One region of the Ruegeria sp. HKCCD6428 genome, then DNA from elsewhere that is predicted to be linked to it. Evidence: riboswitches for the same ligand, from Rfam matches in the RefSeq annotation. Region 1 holds a riboswitch; the other holds the start of a gene.
What was found. A riboswitch is a leader RNA that binds a small molecule or an ion and turns the genes downstream of it on or off. The one in region 1 is predicted to bind cobalamin.
Positions count from the first base shown of each region.

Region 2: another riboswitch for cobalamin. It lies ahead of GS620_RS00320 (DUF1636 domain-containing protein); the one in region 1 lies ahead of GS620_RS17595 (hypothetical protein).

Region 1 is NZ_WVQX01000009.1:45,538-53,170, forward strand. Features, by position in the region: gene GS620_RS17575 (bifunctional 2',3'-cyclic-nucleotide 2'-phosphodiesterase/3'-nucleotidase) at 1-383, shown strand, start outside; RNA gene ffs (signal recognition particle sRNA small type) at 423-521, shown strand; gene rsgA (ribosome small subunit-dependent GTPase A) at 629-1,705, shown strand; gene GS620_RS17590 (hypothetical protein) at 1,745-2,665, opposite strand; cobalamin riboswitch at 2,736-2,958, shown strand; gene GS620_RS17595 (hypothetical protein) at 3,049-3,456, shown strand; gene GS620_RS17600 (dual specificity protein phosphatase family protein) at 3,448-3,960, opposite strand; gene GS620_RS17605 (DNA polymerase III subunit gamma/tau) at 4,131-5,894, shown strand; gene GS620_RS17610 (YbaB/EbfC family nucleoid-associated protein) at 6,295-6,648, shown strand; gene recR (recombination mediator RecR) at 6,710-7,303, shown strand; gene GS620_RS17620 (lactoylglutathione lyase family protein) at 7,373-7,633, opposite strand, start outside.
Region 2 is NZ_WVQX01000001.1:62,227-69,859, forward strand. Features, by position in the region: gene GS620_RS00305 (cobalamin biosynthesis protein CobG) at 1-879, opposite strand, end outside; gene cobN (cobaltochelatase subunit CobN) at 876-4,169, opposite strand; gene cobW (cobalamin biosynthesis protein CobW) at 4,175-5,230, opposite strand; gene GS620_RS00320 (DUF1636 domain-containing protein) at 5,232-5,603, opposite strand; cobalamin riboswitch at 5,695-5,902, opposite strand; gene GS620_RS00325 (SLC13 family permease) at 6,130-7,633, opposite strand, start outside.

The sequences.
Region 1 (7,633 bases):
TGATCCATCCCGGCCACAGGCGGGTGCATCATCTGACTTGCGCAGGCCAGGCCGTGCAACCCGATCAGGCATTTGTCGTTGCGCTCGATAATTATCGCGCAAGCGGGGGCGGACATTTCCCGCATGTGTCATCGGCCCCGGCCATCGATCTGCCCCCGCTGGATATCCGGGACATTTTGCGGGATTACATGACGCACCGCCTGCCACCCGACCCATTGGCCCGACAACCTTATCCGTTCTCTCTGATGCCGAAATCGGGGGTGACGACCATTCTTCGGACCGGCCCCGGTGCTTTGAAGTATGTCGACGAATTGAACAGGTTTGCCCCCAAGATTCTGGAACCTGACGAAAACGGTTTTGCACGCATTCGGCTGACGCTCTGACGGGTTGTCTTTTGCCGAAGCCTTCCCTATATCCAGAGTCGAGAGGTTGGCGCGGGCGAGCGCCTCGCCAACCTGGTCAGGTCCGGAAGGAAGCAGCCACAACGAGCCCCGCTTGGGTCGATGTCCAACCTCTCACTTTACGAACCTTGGCCGCAGGAGGGCTTTATGATTGTAGCAAAGACCCTTCGGGCAGCACGGTTCTGACCTCACGGTATCGACTGACTGCCTGAACACATGACCCGGGGATGAGCGATCGCCATCCGTCGGGAGTGCTGTTTCTGACGACAGGCAAACCAATGTTTCTTGCACTTTCGGACCTGGGATGGTCCTCTCACTTTGCTGCGCAACACGCGGCTTATCCTTCCTGCACACCTTTTCGCATCACTTCCGTTCATCGGGACCGCCTGATCGGGCTGAACCCTGACGGCGAAGTCCCGTTGCTGACCCCCGATCAAACGACCGGCAGCTATGCCGTTGGCGATTGGGTTCTCGCCGATGACGACAAACGCGTGCGCCATTTGCTCGACCGGCGCAGCCTGCTGCACCGACGCGCCGCCGGTACAGGCGCCGCAATGCAACTGATCGCAGCCAATGTCGATGTGTTGTTCATCGTCAGTTCGTGCAATGCCGATTTCAACCTGCCCCGGCTGGAACGATATCTGGCGCTTGCGCATCAGGCCGGGTGTTACCCGGTCGTCGTTCTGACAAAGGCCGACAAATCGGCGGACCCTGACAGTTTCTCGGGACAGGTGCAATCACTGGACCCGTTCCTGACGGTTCTGGCGATCAACGCGCTGGACCCGGCAGAGGTTGAAAAGGTTCTGTCCTGGTGCCCCAAAAGCCAGACCGGAGCCGTGGTTGGTTCGTCGGGCGTTGGCAAGACGACACTTGCCAATACCATGACCGATCAGGATCTTGCCACCTCGGACATTCGCGAGGATGACGCGCGGGGCCGACACACGACGACCGCACGCGCATTGCACCGGATGCGCAACGGCGGCTGGTTGATCGATACACCCGGAATGCGCGCGTTGCGCCTGCTGGACGCTCAGGACGGGATCGACGACGTTTTCTCGGACCTTGTCGAGTTGAGCCGGGACTGCCGTTTTTCGGATTGCCAGCACAGCTCCGAGCCCGGATGTGCCGTGCAAGAGGCGATCAGCCACGGCACGCTTGATCCGGCTCGATTGGACCGGTGGCGCAAGCTTCGGCGCGAAGATCAGCGCAATTCTGAAACCGTCGCGCAGTCCCGGGCGCGGGACAAAGCGTTCGGCAAGATGGTCCGTGGCGTCATAAAGGAAAAGAAACTTCGCAACCGGTGATTGTTGGACGGGGCCTGGCCCGTTCTGCGCCGCGTCTGATCAAGCGATCAGTCGCGGCCAAACCGCTGCATTGCGCCGGGCAAATGCTCCGATATGACCAACCTCGGGCAACCCGAAATCGGCGGGGCTCAGCAGGTGGCGGTTGGCATCGGGGCCGTAAAGATCCGCAAGCCGCCAAACCGCTTCCGGCGGCACCATCTGGTCGTCCTCGAAGGTGAACAAATCCACGGGCGTTCCAGAATCCTTCCACTGCGCCGCAGGTAACTCATGCCCGATTTCAGGCACATAATTCAAAGGCGCGGTACACCATTTGCGCCACTGCCAATAGACCGATGCCGGCAGATCCGAGCCGAACCCGATCGCCTTTCCGGGAAGGTAGCCAAGGGCTCGGGCCAAAAGCGGCGCATGACCATACCAGAACAATCCTGCCAAACCACGATAGGGCCATGGATGGTCGCTTAGGGTTACCAGCCCCGAACACACACAGATCATCCGGTCAATCAGATCGATATCCGGCTGCACAGGCCCCAACATCGCGCCGATCGAATGACCGATGGTCCAATGCTGCGAATCGGGAAACCGTCTGCGCATTTCCGCCCGTGCCGCGGGCATGTCGATCAAGGCCCAATCCGCCATGGTCGCACGCGAGTCTTTCAGGCGGCCAGTCAAGGAATGCCCGTAATCGCGATAGTCATAGGTCAGGCAGGCCATACCCTGCTCGGCAGCAAGCCATCGTGCGAAATGACGGTAATAATCGCGCGGCACACCCGTTGCACTGTTCAGCACGACGACGATTTCGGGCGAGGTCAGCGGGCTGTACAACCGTGCAGACAGTGTTTTCTGCCCGGACGGAAAGCAAAACTCTTCGGTCAATACCGTTTGCTCTGTGTCCAACATGATCTCTGGCTTTGGGCTTGGTAAATCCGGTTTCCGAACCTCAACGCCCTCGACACTATGCATGAACCGACACCGTATCCAGCATGACCAAGCGTCCGGTCAAAAGATCGGCTTGACTCGATGCGTGCTCAAACGCTAGCGGTTGTGTGATGGTTTCCGGCCTCCACAAGGGGTCGGGATGAAAAGGGAACACGGTGCGGTAATGTCTGGTCATGCAGGCAACAACCAAATCCGCGACTGCCCCCGCAACTGTAAGCGGTAAGCGATGCCGAAACACCACTGGCCCCGAAGGCTGGGAAGGTCGGCAAAGCGATGACCCGCAAGTCAGGAGACCTGCCATCGGAAACGAAACCGAAACTCGGGCGGGGTGTCCGGGCAGGTCCTGACGGCATCACGCTGTTCCACCTGTCCCCAATATCCTGTCCACCAAGCGCGGAGGGCGCAGGATGATCTGGAAGACAAAAACACATGAATTCAGTGCAACAGTATGTCAGCGGACGGGCAAAACCTGTCCCGCTTTGGCGCGGCTGGCGCGCTCGATATCCGAAGCCATGGCCCAGGCGACCTCGGCCACAAGTGACGATTTCGAGATTGAGGGCAGCAGCGAGCTGTCACATTGCGCCGAAGGATGTCATGCAATTTTCCGCGCGCGATCAGACAGCATTCGTGTCTTTTGCGGAACGCAGCCCGAAACCGCAATTGAGCCGCTGAACGGCTATGCCGACCTGATCTTCGGAAACACGTTCAGTGCGATGCCATCCGGCGTCGTGAAGACCCCACCCTGCGCGATGATCGAAGTTTCCACGATCCGGCCTCGAAAACCTGCTTGCGCGCCCATGCAGATTTCAATCTGAGTCCAGACTGACCTGTGCCTGGGCGCGCCGAGAGGCCCAGGCCAGTTGCGCATCCGTTTCGACGGCGCAAGGGCGCACCGCCCGCAATCGTTGCAGCGCCGTGTCCGCGCGTTCGCCGCATTCGACCATAAGCCGAAGGACAACCATACCTGACCTGCCACATCCCCCGCGGCAGTGTACCAATACGCGACCTCCGCCGGAAAGCGCGTGCCGGGCCGCGGCGCTGACGGACGGCCACGCGTCATCAATCGCTTTTGTCGGCGCTCCGAAATCTTCGATCGGCAGGTGAACCCATCGGCTGGCGCGGCTTTGAATATCGCTGCCAAATTCCTGCGCCCCGTCCTGAAGCATTTCGACATCCGTCGTCATCGAAACAACAAGCCCCGGCTGCCAGGCTGCGATCATATCCAGATCGCTGGAGTAATCTCCGCCGCGTCCGGGCATCGAGGTCAGCGCCAGCGTTCCGCCACCGACTTGCAGGGCGTAGATCACCAACTGCGACATGAATCCTGTCCTCCCCAAAGAACTCTTTACAAAATGAGCCATTAAATCCGCTGATGCAGTTTAGTGCGAAAGCGACTCGTTTCTAAATCAAAAATCATCGCGCCCCGCTGTGGACGCGGGCAACGGTGGCCACTACGCTGTGCCCAAGCACCGAATCCCAACGAGAAGACATGACAGACAGCTCCAGCCCCGCCTATCAGGTTCTCGCCCGCAAATATCGCCCGGAAACCTTTGCCGATCTGGTGGGTCAGGATGCCATGGTGCGCACCCTGAAAAACGCGTTCGCGGCCGACCGGATCGCGCAGGCCTTCATCATGACCGGTATTCGCGGCACCGGCAAAACCACGACCGCAAGGATCATCGCCAAGGGGATGAACTGCATCGGACCCGACGGAACCGGTGGCCCCACGACCGAACCCTGCAGTCAGTGTGAACATTGTGTCGCCATCATGGAAGGCCGCCATGTCGACGTGATGGAGATGGACGCCGCCAGCCGTACGGGCGTCAACGACATCCGCGAGATCATTGACAGTGTTCGCTATCGCGCCGCCAGCGCGCGTTACAAGATTTATATCATCGACGAGGTTCATATGCTCTCGACCAGCGCGTTCAACGCGCTGCTCAAGACGTTGGAAGAACCGCCCGCGCATGTGAAGTTCATCTTCGCAACCACTGAAATCCGCAAAGTCCCTGTCACCGTGCTGTCCCGCTGCCAGCGTTTCGACCTGCGCCGGATCGAACCCGAAGACATGATTGGCCTGCTTCGCAAGATCGCCGAAGCGGAAAACGCCCAGATCGCCGAAGACGCGCTGGCGCTGATCACCCGAGCAGCAGAAGGATCGGCCCGGGATGCGACCTCGTTGCTGGATCAGGCGATTTCGCACGGGGCTGGCGAGACGACCGCCGATCAGGTCCGTGCAATGCTTGGACTGGCAGACCGTGGCCGGGTTCTGGACCTTATGGATATGATCCTGCGCGGTGATGCCGCCGGAGCACTTACCGAGTTGAGCGGCCAATACGCCGAAGGCGCGGACCCGCTGGCGGTGCTGCGCGATCTGGCCGAGATCACGCACTGGGTGTCCGTCGTAAAGATCACACCTGACGCGGCCCAGGACCCGACGGTTTCTCCGGACGAACGGACCCGGGGCCAACACATGGCCGAGGCTCTGCCGATGCGGGTTCTGACCCGGATGTGGCAAATGCTGCTGAAGGCGCTCGAGGAAGTCTCGGCAGCCCCCAACGCCATGATGGCCGCCGAAATGGCCGTTATTCGCCTGACCCATGTGGCGGATTTGCCAAGCCCCGAAGAGCTGATCAAACGGTTGCAAGATGCCCCGCCACCGCCGCCGGGCGGGCCCAATGGCGGCGTTTCGATACCCCGACAGGGCGCCGGTCCGGCGCCGGCTGGCGCGGCCCATCCACCTACCTATGCGCCGTCCCCTCGCGGTGCCGGTGGCGCACCGGTTGCAGCCCTGGCGCAGGATTCCCAGACGGCTCTTGCCCGGTACCCGACCTTCGATCACGTGGTGGAATTGATCCGGACAAATCGCGACGTGAAGTTGCTGGTCGAGGTGGAAAACGGCGTGCGCCTCGTCTCCTATCAACCCGGGCGAATCGAATTTACGCCCGCCGCCCAGGCACCGGCCGATCTGGCGCCACGGTTGGGCTCTGCCCTGCAACGCTGGACAGGAAATCGGTGGGCTGTCTCGATCGTCTCGGACGGTGAAGCCCCCACAATTGCAGAAATACGGGACGAGGCCGAGCTGGCTCTGAAATCCGAGGCCGAAAAACACCCGTTGGTGCAGGCGGTACTGGCGCAATTCCCAAAGGCGAAAATCACCAGGATCGAAACGCCGGAGCAACGCGCCGCCAAGGTCGAGACCGAAGCGCTTCCCGAGGTTGAAGACGAGTGGGACCCGTTCGAGGAAGACTGACCTCACCGCCCGTCACCCCCTGTTTCAAACGAAACAGATCGAGGTTTCGATCGAACACATCCGCCCGCATGTCTCAGATCGTTTGTTGCGACACCGGCCAGCGGTAGGCGGCCCGTGACAATTCTGATCCGGATGCCGCGTAGCCATTCGAACCACGCCCAGATTTTCTTTGCCCTGTGTGATCAGTCTCGGCAGCAGGCCATATGCGCGCCAAGGACGATCTGCGCTTTTCGGACCTGCAGGCGAATATGGCGTCGCAGATGGGCGGCACGATCCTGCTGACGCCTGCGCCGATCAACATACCGGCCGGAACGATAGAGCCTCCGACCGGCGGGAGAACCCTTGTGCCATGTGGCTGCTGCCCGTATCTAGAGCGCAAACGGAGACACAGGAGAATACTATGCTGAAAGGACTCGGCGGGCTTGGCGGTCTGGGCGACATGGCCAAGATGATGAAATCCGCGCAGGACCTGCAAACCAAGATGACCGAAATGCAGGAAGAGCTGAACAACATGATGGTTGTCGGCGAATCCGGTGCAGGGCTGGTCAAGGCAACGGCGACAGCCAAGGGTGAACTCAAAGGTCTGGATATCGACCCCTCCATCTTCAACGGTGATGACAAGGAAGTGGTCGAAGACCTGATCCTAGCCGCCATCAAGGATGCGCAGACCAAAGCCGCTGAACGTTCGCAGGAAGAAATGGCCAAGCTGACCGAAAGCATGGGCTTGCCCGCAGACATCAAGCTGCCGTTCTGAGCTTCATCTTTTCTGAAATACTCCCGCCGGAGGATCCCTCCGGCGCAAAGCAGGATTGGCCATGAGTTCGAACAGCGACATCGACAACCTGATCGACCTGATGGCCAAACTGCCGGGCCTGGGCCCGCGCTCGGCCCGCCGCGCTGTGCTGCACCTGATCCGCAAACGTGCCTTGCTGCTGACGCCCCTGTCTGATGCCATGCAGCAGGTCGCGATCACGGCCCGGGAATGCCTGAATTGCGGCAACGTGGGCACCACCGATATCTGTGACATCTGCAACGATGAGGCCCGCGCGACAGGAGAGCTGTGTGTGGTCGAAGACGTCGCCGACCTCTGGGCGATGGAGCGTGCCGGAGTCTTCAAGGGCCGTTATCACGTTCTGGGCGGCACGCTGTCGGCGCTGGACGGGATCGGCCCCGACGAGTTGCGCATTCCCCGCCTCAAGGACCGGGTTGTGGCCGAAGGGATTTCCGAAGTCATCCTGGCGCTGAACGCCACCGTAGATGGCCAGACCACCGCCCATTACATCGCCGATCAGTTGGAGGGGCAGGTGCGCCTGACTTCGCTGGCGCAAGGTGTGCCGATTGGCGGAGAACTGGATTATCTGGACGACGGGACGATCACGGCCGCGCTGCGGGCGCGGAAGGAGATCTAGCTAACCTCAGAGGATCGGGGCGATAACTGCGCCATCGCCCCAGCACGTATCAACGCGGGCCCAAGGGCTTCAGGTATATGCACCAGACGAGTAGGTCAGCTCATACGAGTGGCTGTAGATTTCGAATACGATACCAAAGGGGTCTTCAACATAGACCATTCGGTAAGGCTTTTCTCCGGGATAGTAGTGCCGTATCGGCATCCTCTGTTTTCCACCAGCCTGCACAATCTTTTCGACCAGACCTTCGACGTCAGGGTCCTGAATGCAAAAGTGAAACGTGCCATTTCTGCGGAAATCGATGTTGTTTTCAGGCTCGTAATTCCCGTCAAA
Region 2 (7,633 bases), on a different contig from region 1:
GCCGGGGCAGGCGTCGGTGGTCATCAACGGATCGGTTTCATTTTCGACAAAGGCCGGGGCAGGTATCGCCGCCCCGCCTTCCAGCAGGATCAGCCGCCACGGGGTGACGCGCAGGGCGCAAGCGCCGCTGTCCTCGATCAGGTCATACAGCTTGCGCGCAGGCAGCGACCCAAAAGCCGCGCCGTACAGGGCACCCAGTTCACAGCGGCCCGGTTGAAGCTTTGCGCCAACGGAACCGGGCGCACATCCTTGCCATTCCTGCGGCAGGGCGTCGATGACACGCGCCATGCGGCGTGTCTCGGGTGTGTAGGTTTCGGCAAACCACATTGCCAGCGCGATCACGTGATCAATGGCGTCGGTCTCGGTTACGCTCCGCCCGGTTGCGCACCCGTCAGCGCGCAGGATCAGGCTGCCTGCACCGGATTCCAGGCGAATATCGGCCGAATCCGACGCCAGCAGACGTTCGGGGCCGGTGTCGATTGCAAAGCCGAACTTTGCCGGCAGGGCCGGCAGCTCCGCAAGCCGGTCAATCAGTTCATGGGTCAGTCGAGCAGTCAAATCGCCCGCCTGATAGAGCGGCGTAACCAGAATATTGCGGCGTATTTCGATACCGGGTTCCGCATCCAGCAGGTTCAGCGCGGCAAGCTCTTTGAGCAGAGGCTGATGGTCTTCCTCTTCCACGCCCCGCAATTGCAGATTGGCGCGATTGGTCAAATCGATCGAGCCGTTGCCAAAGCGGTCCGCCAGATCGCACAGTCCCAGTGCCTGATCGGCCTCCAGACGCGCCAGCCGGGGCCTGACCCTGACGACCAGACCGTCACCGGACATCATCGGACGATGGGCGCCCGGGCACCAGCCCTGAACAATTGGTGCACTCATCTCAATCCCTCCAGATCAGCCCGGATAGAGTTCCGGCGCGTGTTCCAAAGCCCGGCCTCAAGCAGCGCGCGGAACTGGTCCTGCATGGCCTGGCGCGCCTTGGGATTGGCCTCTTGCAGGAACGCGTCGACCTCTTCGTTGCCCAGAGTGGCATCGTGGTAGAGGTCAAAAAGATGTGGTGCGACCGTGCCAGACAGATGCGCGAAAGAAGCCATATGATCCAGCGTTGCCGCGATTTCAGCCGCCCCCCGGAAACCATGGCGTTGCATCCCGGCGATCCAGCCGGGGTTGGCGGCACGGGCGTGGACGACTCGGCTGATTTCTTCACGCAAAGTGCGGGCACGCGGGTTTTCGGGGTTGGTGTTGTCCAGATGGTACAGCTGCGCGGTTCCGCCGGCGATCTTCTTGGCGGCGGCAAAACCCGCCTCGTGTGTGGCATAATCGTTGGCCAGAAGAAGATCGGTTTCGGTCAGGTCCTGCAAGTGGACAAAGCTGTCCGCATTTGCAACGCGTTGGGTGATGCCGTCCTTGTCCTGCGAGATGTGTTCGCCTTCCAATGCAAAAGAGCTGGCCTCAAGCCACGCTTCACCGGCCTCCGCACGGGCCTCGTCGGTATACACCTCGGAAAGTTCGGTCATATTCACGCCATAGCTTCCGGGCGCAGGTCCATAGACCCGCGCTGCCGGCTCCTGCCCGGCATAGGGGTTCCAATCCGTTGCCTCATCACGCGCGGACAATGCGCGCACCGCTTGGCCAAACAAAGCGGACAGCGTCGGGAAAACATCCCGGAACAGGCCCGAAACCCGCAGGGTAACGTCCAGGCGCGGGCGGCTCAGGTCGGTAATCGGCAGAACCTCGATGCCGGAAACCCTCTCGGACCCTTTGTCCCACACGGGTTTGACGCCCAGCAGGTGCAGGGCCATGGCGAATTCCTCGCCCGCCGTGCGCATGGTGGCTGACCCCCACAGATCGACGATCAGCCCCTTCGGGTAATCGCCTTCTTCCTGAAGATGGCGTCGCACCAGTTCTTCGGCCAGTTTCACACCCTGAGCATAGGCCGCACGGGTCGGAACCGACCGCGGATCGGTGGTGTAAAGGTTCCGCCCGGTGGGCAGAACATCTGACCGGCCACGATAGGGGGACCCCGAAGGCCCGGCATCAATCCGCTTGCCTTCGAGCGCTTTGATCAGCGCGTCGCGTTCGGCGTGGGCCGAAGGGGCCGGATCGAAACTGCCCGTCACCTCGGGCACGCGCCCGAAGATGTGCAGCCCGTCGCCAAACTGACTTTCCTTGATGTCACAGACAAAGCGATCGATGCGGGTGATGGCCTCGGCGGTGCAGGTTGCCTGATCGAGGCCAAGATCGCTTTCCAGCCCTATCGCCTGCGCTTCATCACGGATATCTTCCTGCAAGCGGTCGCGGCGTTTGGGGTCAAGCCCGTCGGCGTTGGAAAACTCATCCAGCAGCGATTCAAGCCGCACCATCCGATCCGGCGTGCCGCTGTCCTTCATCGGGGGCGGGATGTGGCCCAGCGTGACGGCTCCGATCCGGCGCTTGGCTTGCGCGGCCTCGCCCGGGTCGTTCACAATAAACGGGTAGATCACTGGCAGATCGCCGATCAGCGCCTCGGGCCAGCAATCGGCTGACAAGGCGACCGATTTTCCGGGCAACCATTCCAGCGTTCCATGCGCGCCGATATGGATCAGCGCATCGGCACCCAAGCCTTTGCGCAGCCACAGATAGAAGGCGACATAACCGTGGCGCGGGGTGCGCGAGAGGTCATGATAGTCGTCATCCCGCAACTCGGGCGTGCCGCGTTCGGGTTGCAGCGCGACCAGCGCCTTGCCGCGCCGAAGCGCGGTGAAATGGAAGGCCCCATCGGCACAGGCCGGATCATCTTCGGGCGCGCCCCAAACGGCGTGCAGACCGGCGCGCAGGGTCTCGGGCAATTCCGCAAGCGCATCCTGATAATCCCCGAGCGACCACGAAATCCGTGCGTCCAGAAGAGTGTCGGCAATCAGCTCGCCTGTCGCGATGTCATAGCCTTCTTCGTCAAGATCGGACAGCATCGCCTCGGCCGAGGCCAGCGCGTCGAGGCCAACCGCATGGGCCATCTGCCAGTCTTTGCCGGGATAGGTGGACAGGACCAACGAAGGAATCTGATCTGCCTTGGGTTTGTCGTTCAATGCAAGCCAGCCCGATACACGGTCGATGATCGCTTCGATCCGGTCCGGTTCGGGCCGATGTGCAAAGCGCGCGTATTCCAGATGCGGATCGCGTTTGCCGGGTTCCTTGAAAGACGCGATTCCCGCCGAGATCCGTCCATCCACCTCGGGCAGTACCACATGCATGGCAAGATCGGCCGGGGACAAACCGCGTTCCGCCTCGGCCCAGGCTTTGCGGCGGGAGGTGGCGAGAGCGACCTGAAACACCGGCACGCCTACCGCGTCCAGAGGCGACGTTCCCGACGCGCCTTTTCCCGAAAACGAAGTGGCGTTGACAATGGCCGATGGGTTCAGCGCAACAACATGTTCCCGCAACCAGTCGGCGGCCACAGGCGCCTTGAGCGACGGGGCAAACAGGCCCACCGCCTCGAACCCACGGGCGCGCAGGCTGCGGATCAGGGCCGCGATCGGGGCGGTGTCCGCCGAGGTCAGGTAAGCGCGGTAGAAGGTGACGAGGATGCGTTTGGCGTTACCTTCGAACGCGGTTTCCACCGGGATTACGCCGCGATCCGGACACCACGCGCCACATTCGGGCAAGGTCTTGGCGCCCATCACCGGCCCGGCATAAAGCCCCGCCGCCAAAGCCATCTGCGCCAGCGCCGCCTGTGCCGCGACCTCGCCGCCGGTATCGCATAGATGCGCCAGCCGCCGCAGGGTGGAAACGGGCAGGGTGGAATAGTTGTCCAGCCGCGTGTCCTCGCGCCCGTCGGCGGGCAGCACCGCCAGCGCGATGCCTTTGGCCTGCGCCAGCGCCAGCACCTGCTGCAACCCGTAGGACCAGTAGGGCACCCCGCCGATCAGACGGATCAGAATGCCCTTGGCGCCCTCCAACGTCTGTTCGACATAGGTATCGACCGACAGGGGGTGTTTCAGCGCCGTCAGGTTGGCCAGCCGCAACGAGGGCATCCGCCCCTCGGGCCCGCCACCACGATGCCAGCCCGCCGCGAAAGCACCCAGATCGCTGTCCGAAAAGGACAGCACCACCAGTTCCGCCGGGCTCTGGCCCAGATCGGTTGGGGTCTCGGTTTCCTCGAGCCCGTGGCTTTCGCGGAAGACGACGTGCATGGGTCTTACTCGGCGGCCTCACGCACACCCACGAGGATTTCGCGGATTTCCGCCTCTTTGATATCGTCATGCTCGGCGATGACGACCAGACGCGAACGACGGTCTTCACCGGGTTCCCACGGGCGGTCATACTGGTGCCGTACCCGCGCGCCGACCGCCTGAACCAGCAGGCGCATGGGTTTGCCCTGAACGGCGGCATACCCTTTGACGCGCAGGATGTTCAGTTCATTGGCGAGGCGTTCGATATTGGCGACCAGTTGGGCCGGATCGGTCTGCTCGGGCAGCTCGACGATGATGCTTTCGAAATCGTCATGCTCGTGATCGTGATGGCCGTCGTGATGCGAGGGTCGGGCGTCCATGTCATCCTCGGCGGCGGCTTCCAGACCCAGCACAACGCGCACGTCCACGGCACCTTCGGCCACTTCGACGACGGGCAGGGGGCGCGGCGCCTCGGCGGCGATGATCTCGCGCGCTTTGGCCACGCCTTCGGGGCCGGCGAGGTCGGGCTTGGTCAGCAGGATGATGTCGGCGCACGAGATCTGATCCTCGAACACCTCGGACAGGGGCGTTTCGTGGTCGATCGAGTCATCGGCCATGCGCTGGGCGTCCACCGCTTCGACATTGGGCGCGAAACGGCCTGCGGCCACAGCCTCGGCATCGGCCAAGGCGATCACGCCGTCGACGGTGATCTTCGAGCGGATGTCAGGCCAGTCGAATGCCTTGAGCAGCGGTTTCGGCAGGGCCAGACCGCTGGTTTCGATCAGGATATGATCCGGGCGCGGCTCCAACGCCATCAGGGCCTCGATGGTGGGAATGAAATCATCTGCCACGGTGCAGCAGATGCAGCCATTGGCCAGTTCCATGATGTTTTCCGCCGGGCAATCAGGAATGGCGCAGGATTTCAGGATGTCGCCATCGACGCCTACATCGCCGAACTCGTTGACCACGACGGCAAGGCGCTTGCCCTGCGGGTTCTGCATCAGGTGACGCACCAAAGTGGTCTTGCCCGAGCCCAGAAAGCCGGTGATCACTGTGACGGGGAGTTTTTCGAGGTTCGACATGTCAGGCTCCAATGGGGGGAATGCGCGAGGCACAGTTCTTGCGAAAATGTTCGGGGCGTTCGCGCCATTTCACCAAACCATCTTCCGTGGCCAGATACTTGGTCGCGCCGTCGACGATGACGTCGACATGATCTGTTTCGTTCAGGTTTTCATACACGAAGGTCCAGCGGCCCGGCCCGCGCAACACGATCGAACAGCCTTGATCGCAGTTTGACAGGCATTCAACGGCTTTCAGGGTGACACCGTCGGGCAGGTCTGCCTGTTCCAGGGCCTTGTGCAACAAAGCGCCCGGGCGTTGCGCGTCATCTTCGACAGGCAGGCCGCGACGGCAGGTGGTACAGACCAGCAACTCGACTGGTGCGGTCTCGGTCATGTCTCTCATCCCCCCAAATCCTCTTCGCGGGGGACGGGGTTTCATGCGGGCCACGATTGGTCATGGACCCGACACCGGAACACCCCGCCCGGTTTCAACTTCGGTTGTTGGCAGGTCTCCCGGCTTGCGGATGCCAGAGGCGGGCCTCTGTCGGATGTCCCGCCTTCCCGGCTTTCGAGCCAGTGGCATTGGGCATCCTCTCCGTTCACGGTCGCGGGGGCGGCTGCGTTTGGCGGCAAGACCGTTGACGCATTCCCTTTTCATCGGCTGTCACCGACACCAACGAAAGGGACATGCGGCACCGCTGGCCTGCTTGTCAAGCGAGTCGCGCGCAACAATTATGCAGAGGCATGGAAAGCGACCTGTGGGCGTCGATGGGCGGCATGGTGTGCCGGGACCCAGCCTGAGGTGGGCCGGGCGACGAACGGTATCTCAGCAAGGGGCGTAGACTATGGCCAACCGGTGCTTCGACTGAACCTGTCCAGATGATGGGTAAAGACCACCGAACCCCCTGGATCCTCTTGCGCTAATAGATGACGTTTATCATGAGCAGCGAGACGACCAGAAACAGCGCCGTCATTATTCCGCCGGAGCGGACGAAATCCATCACCTTGTATCCGGCCGGACCCATGATCAACGCGTTTACCTGATGGGTTGGGATGATGAAGCTGTTCGAGGTCGATATGGCGACCGTCAGGGCAAAGACGGCCGGGTTTCCACCCGCCGCCACCGCAATCGATACCGCCAGAGGCACCAGCAGAACCGTGGCCCCCACATTGGACATGACCAAAGAAAAGGCCGTCGCCAGAACAGCGATGCCGGTTTGCAGCGACCAGAGCGGCCAGCCGTCCAGAATTATCATGATCTGCTGCGCGATCCACGCGGCCGTGCCTGTGTTCTGCACGGCTTGTCCCAAAGGTATGAGGCAGGCGAGCAGGAATACGGTGTTCCATCCGACCGCGCGGTATGCCTCGTCCACGCTGAGCACACGGGTCAGCATCATGCCCACCGCGCCGGTAAGAAGACAGAGTGAAAGCCGGACATCCGTGAACAGGATCAACGACAGCGAAATGGCGAAGAATGCCAGGGCCCAGCCGACTTTTTGCGGCCGCAGCTCGTCCTGAGGAAAGTCCGTCGTCACGACGACGAAATCCGGATCTCGTTTGATCCGCATCAGGTTGTCCCATCTGGTATGTGCCACAAGCATGTCGCCCGCCTGAAACTTTTCGAGTCCGATCTGAGTGGATTCGTGATCCTCGGTCTCGACATGGCTCAGCGTCTCTTCGCCGCGGTGAATGGCCAGCAGCGACATCCCGTAGGTCTTGCGAAACAAAAGCTCGCGGGGGCATTTGCCGATCAGCTTGCTGTCGGGCGTGATGACCACCTCGGCCACGCCTGCATTGGTTGGGGCGAACTCTTCGACGAAAATGTCCAAATCCGGAAGAACGGTCAGCCCGTATTTCTCGGCGAACTTCTCGACCTCCCAACGGCGGCCGACGATGGCCAGCCGACACGGCGCTGCAATTTCCGCTGTCAAAACCTGAACCATCGAGGTTTTGCCGCGATAGAAGGTGGAAATGATGTACAGGTGGTTTTCGTGGTTGATGTCGGCCAGAATCTCGCCGACCAAAGGGCTGTCCTCGGGCACCACGACTTCGAACACATCGGCTTTGAGGCCATAGACCCTTTGCAGGTATTCCTGTGTCCCTTGTCCGGTACCCGTATTGTCAGGCCCTTCAGCCTCGGGCAAAACCCAACGTCCCAACAGCAGAAAGTAACCAATTCCCGTCAGGATCAGAACCGCACCGATCGGCGTGACCGAGAACAGGCCGAAGGGCTCCATTTTCTGAGAGGCCGGCAGACTGTCATTTGCCGTCAGGATCAGATCGTTCAGCAGGATAAGAGGAGACGACCCCACCATCGTCATGGTGCCGCCCAAAATGGCGCAGAATCCCATCGGCATGAGCAGGCGCGACAGCGGTATGCCCGACCGTGTGGAAATTCGGCTGACAACCGGCAGAAACAGAGCA